DNA from 2 places in the Promicromonospora sp. NPDC050249 genome. Region 2 is predicted to be linked to the other one. Evidence: riboswitches for the same ligand, from Rfam matches in the RefSeq annotation. Region 2 holds a riboswitch; the other holds the start of a gene.
The links. A riboswitch is a leader RNA that binds a small molecule or an ion and turns the genes downstream of it on or off. The one in region 2 is predicted to bind thiamine pyrophosphate.
Positions count from the first base shown of each region.

Region 1 (4,478 bases), on a different contig from region 2:
CCGGCGCGGCGCCGCCGACGCGGTGCGACACCTCGTCGAGCTCGGGCACACGCGGATCGCGGAGATCACGCTGCCGTTCGGGCGGGACGAGCGGTCCGGGCTGGTCGACGCGGATCGGCTCGCGTCCGCCGAGCGCACGCCGACGCGCAACCGGCTGGCCGGCGTGCGGGACGTCATCGAGCCCGTCATCTCGTGGGAGACGCCCGCCTCGCTCGTGGAGCACGGCCGCGACGCCGCCACCGAGATCCTCTCCGAGTGGGCGCCCGCCCGGGACCGTCCGACGGCGATCATCGCCCACTCCGACCTGCTCGCCGCCGGTGCCGTGATCGCCGCCCGCGAGCTCGGGCTGCGGGTTCCCGAGGACGTTTCGGTAGCGGGGTTCGACGGCCTCGACCTGCCGTGGCTCTCCCCCGACGTGCTGACCAGCGTGCATCAGCCGCTCGTCGAGAAGGGCCGCGCGCTCGGTCTGGCCGTCATCGCGCTGCTGGCCGGCGAGGACCCCCCGTCGGTGATGCTGCCCGTGAGCCTGGTCGAGGGCACGACCACGGGCCCGGTGCCCGACCTGACCTGACCCTCCGCGGCCCGTCCCCACAGGTCCGCGAAGTAGAGCAACTGTCCGGACATGCGCTCTACTTCGCGGACCTGTCGGGGGCGGGTGTCAGGCGCGGAGCCTGGGCTCCGGGAGGTAGACCTCGCCGCCCGACTCGCGGAACTCCGCGGACTTCTGTGCCATACCCTCCGCGGCCGCCGCGTCCGCGAGCGCCGCCTGGTTCTGCGCCCCGCCGAACTCGTCGCGGATGTCCTGCGAGATCCGCATCGAGCAGAACTTGGGCCCGCACATCGAGCAGAAGTGCGCGGTCTTCGCAGCCTCGGCCGGAAGGGTCTCGTCGTGGTACGACTCCGCGAGCTCCGGGTCGAGCGACAGGTTGAACTGGTCCCGCCAGCGGAACTCGAAGCGGGCCTTGGACAGGGCGTCGTCGCGGTCGCGGGCGCCGGTGTGGCCCTTGGCGACGTCGGCGGCGTGCGCGGCGATCTTGTAGGTCACCACGCCGGTGCGGACGTCGTCGCGGTTCGGCAGGCCGAGGTGCTCCTTGGGCGTGACGTAGCAGAGCATCGCGGTGCCGTACCGGGCGATCTCGGTGGCGCCGATCGCTGAGGTGATGTGGTCGTAGCCGGGCGCGATGTCGGTCACGAGCGGGCCGAGCGTGTAGAACGGGGCGCCGTCGCAGAGCTCCTGCTGCCGCTCCACGTTCTCGCGCACCAGGTGGAAGGGGACGTGTCCGGGTCCCTCGACCATCACCTGGACGTCGTAGGCCCAGGCCCGCTTCGTCAGCTCGGCGAGCGTGTCGAGCTCGGCGAACTGCGCGGCGTCGTTCGCGTCGGCGAGCGATCCGGGCCGCAGGCCGTCGCCGAGGGAGAAGGCGACGTCGTACCGGGCGAAGATCTCGCAGAGCTCGTCGAAGTGCGTGTAGAGGAAGTTCTCCTGGTGGTGCGCCAGGCACCAGCCGGCGAGGATCGACCCGCCGCGCGAGACGATGCCCGTGACCCGGTCGGCGGTGAGCGGCACGTACCGCAGCAGCACGCCGGCGTGCACCGTCATGTAGTCGACGCCCTGCTCGCACTGCTCGATCACGGTGTCGCGGTAGATCTCCCAGGTCAGCGCGCTGGCGTCGCCGTTGACCTTCTCGAGGGCCTGGTAGATCGGCACGGTGCCGATGGGCACCGGCGAGTTCCGCATGAGCCATTCCCGCGTGGTGTGGATGTCGTCGCCCGTGGACAGGTCCATGACGGTGTCGGCGCCCCACTTGGTGGCCCACTCGAGCTTTTCCACCTCCTCCGCGATGGAGCTGTGGACGGCGGAGTTGCCGATGTTCGCGTTGACCTTCACGAGGAACGCCCTGCCGATGATCATCGGCTCCGACTCCGGGTGGTTCACGTTGTTCGGGATGATCGCCCGGCCCGCGGCCACCTCGCTGCGCACCAGCTCGACGTCGCAGCCCTCGCGCACCGCGACGAACCGCATCTCGGGCGTGATCACGCCCTGGCGCGCGTAGTGCATCTGGGTGACGGTCCGGCCGGGGAGCGCCCGGCGGGGCCGACGTCGTTCACCCTGCCACTCCTGGCTGGCCGCACCGCGGCGCAGCGCGCCGCGCCCGTCGTCGGCCAGTGCCCGGTCGCGGCCGTCGTACTCCTCGGTGTCTCCGCGCGCCACGACCCAGGGTTCGCGGGCCGGCGGGAGGCCGCGGACCGGGTCGGAACCGGGGCCCTGCGTGCGGTAGACGCGGACCGGCTCGTTGGGGGCGCCGTCGGGCGACGGCGCCAGCGTGATCTCCGTGACCGGCACCCGGAGACCGGTGTCGTCCTGCGGTGTGCTGGACCCGCCGTCGTGCTCGTGGTCGCGCTCGTACTGGTAGGCGAGCGTGCGGGACTGGGACTTCTCCATCATGAGACTCCTGCTTCCTACGCCGGTGTTAACCGGACAGGTTCAACGGTCCCGGGCCGTACAGCCCGATCTCAGCCCCTGCGTGAGGCACCCGTGGGATCGCCGCCGAGGTTAGCACTGTCCGGCACTTTCCTTCTGCCCCGCCGCCGACCGTGATAAGCAAGGCCGGACGGCTCGCTCACCCCAGCAGCGAGCCCGGGACATGGAGGCTGGAATGCCGGTACGGAACAACCTGCGAACGAGGGCGTTCGCGTTGGCGGCTGCGGGGGCACTCGTGGTCCAGACAGGGATCGTGGCGGGTGCGGTGTCAGCGGCGGGAGCTGAGGTGAGCCCTACGGCTTCGGACAACCAGATCACCCTGACCTCCTGGGAGGGGCGCCGGGAGCTGCTCGCGGGCGAACGCGACGGACTGCGGTTCGACGTCCACGGCGGGCTCTTCCTGCCCCGCGGAGGCGACCTCGTGGACTACACGGACCCGTTCGGCGACGGCACGCCCGTCACGTACGAGACCGGCACGTGGACCTCGCCCGTCGTCGAGACCGGGTACCCGATCAAGCAGGCCGTTCCGTCCTGGAACGCGGACACCCCCACGGGCACCTGGGTCGAGGTGGAGTTCCGCGGCCGTAAGGCCGACGGGACATGGACCAAGTGGTTCGTGATGGGCCGCTGGGCGTCAGGCGACGAGTTCGCGCCGGCCGACGGGCGCGTCGGCGACATCCACCGCACCTCCCTGAACGGCCAGGGCGACACCGACGCGGCCCTGTTCACCGACACGTTCGTCGCGAGGGCGGGCTTCGAGCCGGACGCGTTCCAGACCCGGGCCCGGCTGTACCGGCCCGAGGGCGCCAGGACCTCGCCGCGCCTGGCGTCGGTGAGCACCATGACCAACGAGAACCTGCCCGACGAGCACTACACGGGAACCAGCGACTTCACGCTCGGGCGCGAGGTATCGCTCGACGTGCCGCAGTACAGCCAGAACATCCACCGCGGCGAGTACCCCGAGTTCGGTGGCGGCGGCCAGGTGTGGTGCTCGCCGACGTCGTCCACGATGGTGATCTACTCCTACGGACGCGAGGTGCCTGCCGAGGAGCTGGAGGACATCGTCGCTCCCAACGGCGACCCGCAGGTCGACTACGCCGCGATGAACACCTGGGACTACGCGTACGAGGGTGCGGGGAACTGGCCGTTCAACGCCGCCTACGCCCACAGGTTCGGGCTGAAGTCGTTCGTGACCCGGCTGCGCTCCCTCGCGGAGGCCGAGAAGTTCATCGAGGCGGGTATCCCGCTCACCGTCTCGCTCAACTTCGACGAGGCGGAGATGCCCGAGGCCGGTTACAGCACCCCCGGGCACCTCGTCGTGCTGATCGGGTTCACCGCGGACGGTGACCCGATCATCAACGACCCGAACAAGGCCAGCAACGAGGAAGTGCGACAGGTCTACACGCGCGAGAACTTCGAGCGCGTATGGCAGACGTCGACCGACGGCGTCACGTACGTCTACCACCCGAAGAACGTGAAGCTGCCGGCCAACATGCCGGGCGTCACGCAGAACTGGTAACCCCATCCCGCCGAGGTAGAACTGTGGCGAGATAGAACGGCAGCGAAGCAGGACCAGGGCTTGGCGCTCGGGTTCTACTTCGCTGCAGTTCTATCCCGCCAGTTCTATCCCGCCCTGGTTCTACCTACCTCGGCGGGACCTGCTTCGGCTCAGAGGTGTACGTCGCCGACGTGTAGCCGTCCGCGGAGACCGTCACCTGCACGGTGAGCTCAGCGCCCTGGTCGAGGCCCGTCACCAGGTACCGGTCACCCTTCGCCCAGCGCACCGGCTCGCCGTCGCGCAGCCAGCGGTACTCCACGTCGACCTCGCCCGGCAGGTACGTGCCGGCGTCCGCACGCAGGACCTTCCCCGGCTTGGCCCGGCCCTCGATGCTCGGCCCGGTCACGTCCGCCACCACGGGGTCGTGGATCTCGACGTCCGCCGCGTTGACGAAGACGTACCGGTGCGCCAGCCAGAGCTGGTAGTACACGTCGTCGC
Region 1 is NZ_JBFAKY010000015.1:3,379-7,856, forward strand. Features, by position in the region: gene AB0I32_RS14010 (LacI family DNA-binding transcriptional regulator) at 1-571, shown strand, start outside; gene thiC (phosphomethylpyrimidine synthase ThiC) at 659-2,446, opposite strand; TPP riboswitch at 2,441-2,546, opposite strand; gene AB0I32_RS14020 (C39 family peptidase) at 2,769-4,001, shown strand; gene AB0I32_RS14025 (N-acetylmuramoyl-L-alanine amidase) at 4,126-4,478, opposite strand, start outside.
Region 1: another riboswitch for thiamine pyrophosphate. It lies ahead of thiC (phosphomethylpyrimidine synthase ThiC); the one in region 2 lies ahead of AB0I32_RS22305 (thiamine ABC transporter substrate-binding protein).

Region 2 (4,478 bases):
CCTGGCGGGCGCAGGTCGCGAGTACCGCGTCGACGTCGGCCACCTGGTCGGGGGTCGCCGCCACCGTCAGGTCGTCCCGGTTCTCGACGGGGACGCCGAGGTCCTCGAGGGTGCGGCGCAGCCACCCCAAACCGGCGAAGTTGGCCGTGAGGTAGTCGCGCACCACCTCGTCGCCGTGCCGGGCGATCCGGGCGAGCCGGGTGCCCTGCAGCACCGAGAGCTTGCCCGTCGAGCGGGCGGTGGTGGTCGCTCGTGCGCCGCGGGCATCGAGCACCACGACGGAGGCGCCGCCGTCGGCGAGCAGCTGGGCGGTGACGACACCGGTGAGGCCGGCGCCGACCACCACGACATCGGTGCGGAGCGGGCCGGGGGCCATGACCCCCGGTGAACCGCTGCCGGTGGCTTCCAGGTCCGTCGTCGCGTCGTAGGGGGTCTCGCTCACGATGCACCTCCGCTGGTCGATCCGTGCTGCTCGATCAGTGCTGGTCGTCCCTGTGCCGACCCTCGGGCCGGCCCGTACCAGGCTGGCACGAGGGCCTGGCACTCGCAGTGCCTCGCTTCTAGAATCGAGGTGGCGGAGTCATGAAGCGGCTCCTGGTCCGCTTCGGATCCGGGAGGTTCAAGATGCCCCCTTCCCTGCAGCCCAGGCTCAGCATCGTGGACGGCGCCGGCGGCGACACGGCTGAGCAGTCACCGAGCTTCTCGGTGGGTGACCTGGCGCATGCTCTTGGTCTGGGGACCAACCTTCTTGTCGGCAGCTACCGCGTCGACATCATGTCTGGCACCTGGTGGTGGTCCGACGAGGTGTACACGATGCACGGGTGGAGACGGCACGAGGTTCAGCCGGGCCTCGAGGCGCTCCGGTCCCGCAAGCACCCCGACGATCGCGCCCGTGTGGTGCGGGCCGCAGCCGAGGCCCTGCGGACGGGCCGCCCGTTCGCGTGCGCGCACCGGATCGTGGACCGCAGGGGCCGCACACGCTCGGTGGTCGTCATCGGCCAAGGCCGACGCAGCGGCCCCGGCCGGTCGCCGGAGCTGGTCGGCTACGTCATCGACGTCACGCCGGTCCAGAAGGAGGCGCTGGCGCGTAAGTCCGAGGCGGTCGTGACCAGGGCCTTCGTCAGCCAGGCGGTGATCGAGCAGGCCAAGGGCGTCATCATGGCGGTACGTGGGGTGAGCGAGGAGACCGCGGGTCACCTGCTGCACGAAGCCGCCGGGCGGGTGGACATCCCGCTGCGCCTGGCCGCAGACCAGGTGATGGCCAGGCTGGGGACCGATCGCGAGGGGGCGGATCGCGAGCGGAAGGGCATCACGCAGGAAGCCCTCACACGCGCACTGGACGGCGTCGAGCCGGTGGGGCGGCCACGCGGGCACGACCCCCTGCTCACCCGGCGGCCGCGCAAGGCGTCGGCGGGCAAGTCCGCCTGACCCTGTGATCGGATGCCCGGCCCGGTGATCCTGGCCGGGCATCCGGTGGGTCAGCGCGCGGCGCGGCGGGCGGCGAGCCGCAGCGCCGCCGTCGACGCGCCCTTCGCCGCCATACGCTTCGCGAACACCGCGGTGCCCGCTGCGACCGCCGCGAACACGGTGGCCTGCACCAGGTCCAGCTCCGGGTCGTCCGCCTTGCTGGGCGCGTCGTTGCCGGTCACGCCCTTCCAGATCATGCTGACCGCCTTCTGCGCGACCCAGCCGGCTGCGAGCGTCAGGGCAAGAGTGCCGACCTTCTCGGCGAGTGTCTGTTCCGTCTCGATCTTGGCCATCTCTACACCGTAGCGTCCGACCAGCCAGTAGGCTGGCCGGACACGACAGGGGAGCGCCACACGGCGCTGAGAGTGCGGAACACCGCAGACCCTTGAACCTGATCCGGGTCAGACCGGCGGAGGAAGTCGAGGCACGATGTTGCGTCTTTCCGGTGCTCACGCGGGCACCATCCACGCTGTTCCGGCCGCCGGAGCGCTCTCCGTGGCACTCCTGCTCGCCGGGTGCGGCGGTTCCGGGACCGGTGGCTCCGACGGGGGCGACCCGGCGGCGTCCGGCACCGTGACCCTCGTGACCCACGACTCCTGGGCGCTCGACGAGAAGGTGGTCGAGCGGTTCGAGGAGGAGTCCGGTCTGACAGTCGAGGTCAGCGCGGCGGGCGACGCCGGGACCCTGGTGAACCAGCTGGTGCTGACCAAGGACGCACCGCTCGGCGACGCCGTCTTCGGCATCGACAACACCTTCGCCTCCCGCGCGCTCGAGGCGGGGGTGGTCGAGGAGTACACCCCGGCGGACCTGCCCGACGGCGTCGAGCAGCTGGGCGGCGCGCTCACCCCGGTCGACCAGGGCGACGTCTGCGTGAACGCGGACGCGGCCTGGTTCGAGAAGTCGGACCTGGAGGTGCCGAGGACGCTCGAGGACCTGGCCGACCCGCAGTACCGGGACCTGCTCGTGGTGAGCAACCCCGCGACGTCGTCTCCCGGGCTCGCCTTCCTGCTGGCGACCGTCGGGGCGTTCGGCGAGGACGGGTTCGAGGACTACTGGTCGTCCCTGGTCGACAACGGCGTCAAGGTCGCCGACTCGTGGGAGGACGCCTACTACGTGGACTTCTCGGGCGCCGGCGAGGGCGGCGAGCGCCCGCTCGTCCTGTCGTACGCGACGTCGCCGGCCTTCACCGTCAGCGAGGACGGCTCGGAGTCGACCACCAGCGCGCTGCTCGACACGTGCTTCCGGCAGGTCGAGTACGCGGGAGTGCTTGCCGGGTCGGACAACCCGGAGGGCGCTCAGGCGTTCGTCGACTTCCTGCTCGGCGAGGACGCCCAGGCCGCGCTGCCCGAGTCGATGTACATGTACCCGGCCGACCCGGCTACCGAGCTGCCCGCCGACTGGGAGAAGTTCGCACCCCAGGCCGAGGCGCCGTTCGAGGTGGATCCCGCCGAGGTGAGCGAGCATCGCGACGAGTGGATAGAGCGGTGGACAGAGACCGTAGTGGGCTGAGTCGACCGGGCCTGCGGCCCGCGCCGCTGCTCTGGGGGACGGCGGTCGCCGTCCCCCTCGGGTTCCTCGCCGTCTTCTTCGCCTGGCCCGTGGCCGCGCTGGTGGTCCGCGGATTCGTGCCCGACGGCGCGCTCGACCTCACCGGGTTCGCCGAGGTGCTGTCCAGCCCGCGCACGTGGCGGCTCGTGTGGCTCACGCTCACCCAGGCAGTGCTCGGCACCGCCTTCTCGGTGCTGCTCGGCCTGCCGCTCGCGTACCTGCTCTACCGCCGGTCGTTCCCGGGCCGGGTCCTGGTGCGCGGGCTCGTGACGGTGCCGTTCGTGCTGCCCGCCGTCGTCGTCGGCGTCGCGTTCCGCACCCTGTTCGCGCCCGGCGGCGCGCTCGGCTTCCTCGGCCTGGAGGAGTCGCTGGCCGGGATAGTCGTCGCCCTCGTCTTCTTCAACGTGTCGGTGGTCGTGCGGACCGTCGGCGGGCTGTGGGAACGGCTCGACCCCCGGACCGAGCAGGCCGCCGCGTCGCTCGGGGCGGGGCCCGTGCGGGTCTTCCGCACGGTGACGCTTCCCTCGCTGGCACCCGCTGTCGCGTCCGCGGCCTCGGTGGTGTTCCTGTTCTGCGCCACCGCGTTCGGCGTCGTGCTGGTCCTCGGCGGCGTGCGGTACGGCACCATCGAGACCGAGATCTGGACGCGCACCACCCAGTTCCTGGACCTGCGGACGGCGTCGGTGCTCTCGATCCTGCAGCTCGTGGTCATCTCGGGCGCCCTTGCGGTCTCCGCCCGGGCCCGCCGGCGCCGCGAGGCGGCGCTGCGCCTCGTGTCCGCGCACGGCTCCGCCAGGCGGCTGTCCTGGCGGTCGCCCAAGGACCTGACGATGGCGCTGGTGGGAGCGGCGATCGTCGGCGGGCTCATGGTGCTGCCGCTGGCCGGCCTGGTGACCCGCAGCTTTCGCGAGCCCGACGGCTCCTGGGGGCCCGGGAACTATGTGGCACTCGGGACCACCGGCGAGCGCAACGCGCTGGTCGTGACCGTGTGGGAGGCCACAGCGACCTCGCTGCGGACCGCGCTGGCCGCGACGGTGATCTCCCTGGTGGTCGGCGGGCTGGCGGCGCTCGTGGTGTCCCGGCGGCCACGGTCGGTCGGCGCACGCCGCGCCGTCGGGGCGCTGGACGGGCTGTTCATGCTCCCGCTCGGGGTGTCCGCCGTGACCGTCGGATTCGGCTTCCTCATCACCATGGACCAGCCGGTGCTCGGCGTGGACCTGCGGACCTCCGGGCTGCTCGTCCCCGTGGCGCAGGCCGTCGTCGCCGTGCCGCTCGTCGTGCGCACCGTGCTGCCGGTGCTCCGTGCCATCGACCCCCGGTTGCGTGAGGTGGCGGCGGTGCTCGGTTCCGGCCCCGGCCGCGTCCTGCGGACCGTTGACCTGCCGATCGCCCTGCGCTCGGTCGGCCTGGCCACCGGGTTCGCCTTCGCGGTGTCGCTCGGCGAGTTCGGCGCGACGTCGTTC
Region 2 is NZ_JBFAKY010000034.1:31,057-35,534, reverse strand. Features, by position in the region: gene AB0I32_RS22320 (FAD-dependent oxidoreductase) at 1-442, opposite strand, end outside; gene AB0I32_RS22315 (PAS and ANTAR domain-containing protein) at 625-1,428, shown strand; gene AB0I32_RS22310 (DUF4235 domain-containing protein) at 1,479-1,760, opposite strand; TPP riboswitch at 1,798-1,902, shown strand; gene AB0I32_RS22305 (thiamine ABC transporter substrate-binding protein) at 1,897-2,976, shown strand; gene AB0I32_RS22300 (iron ABC transporter permease) at 2,952-4,478, shown strand, end outside.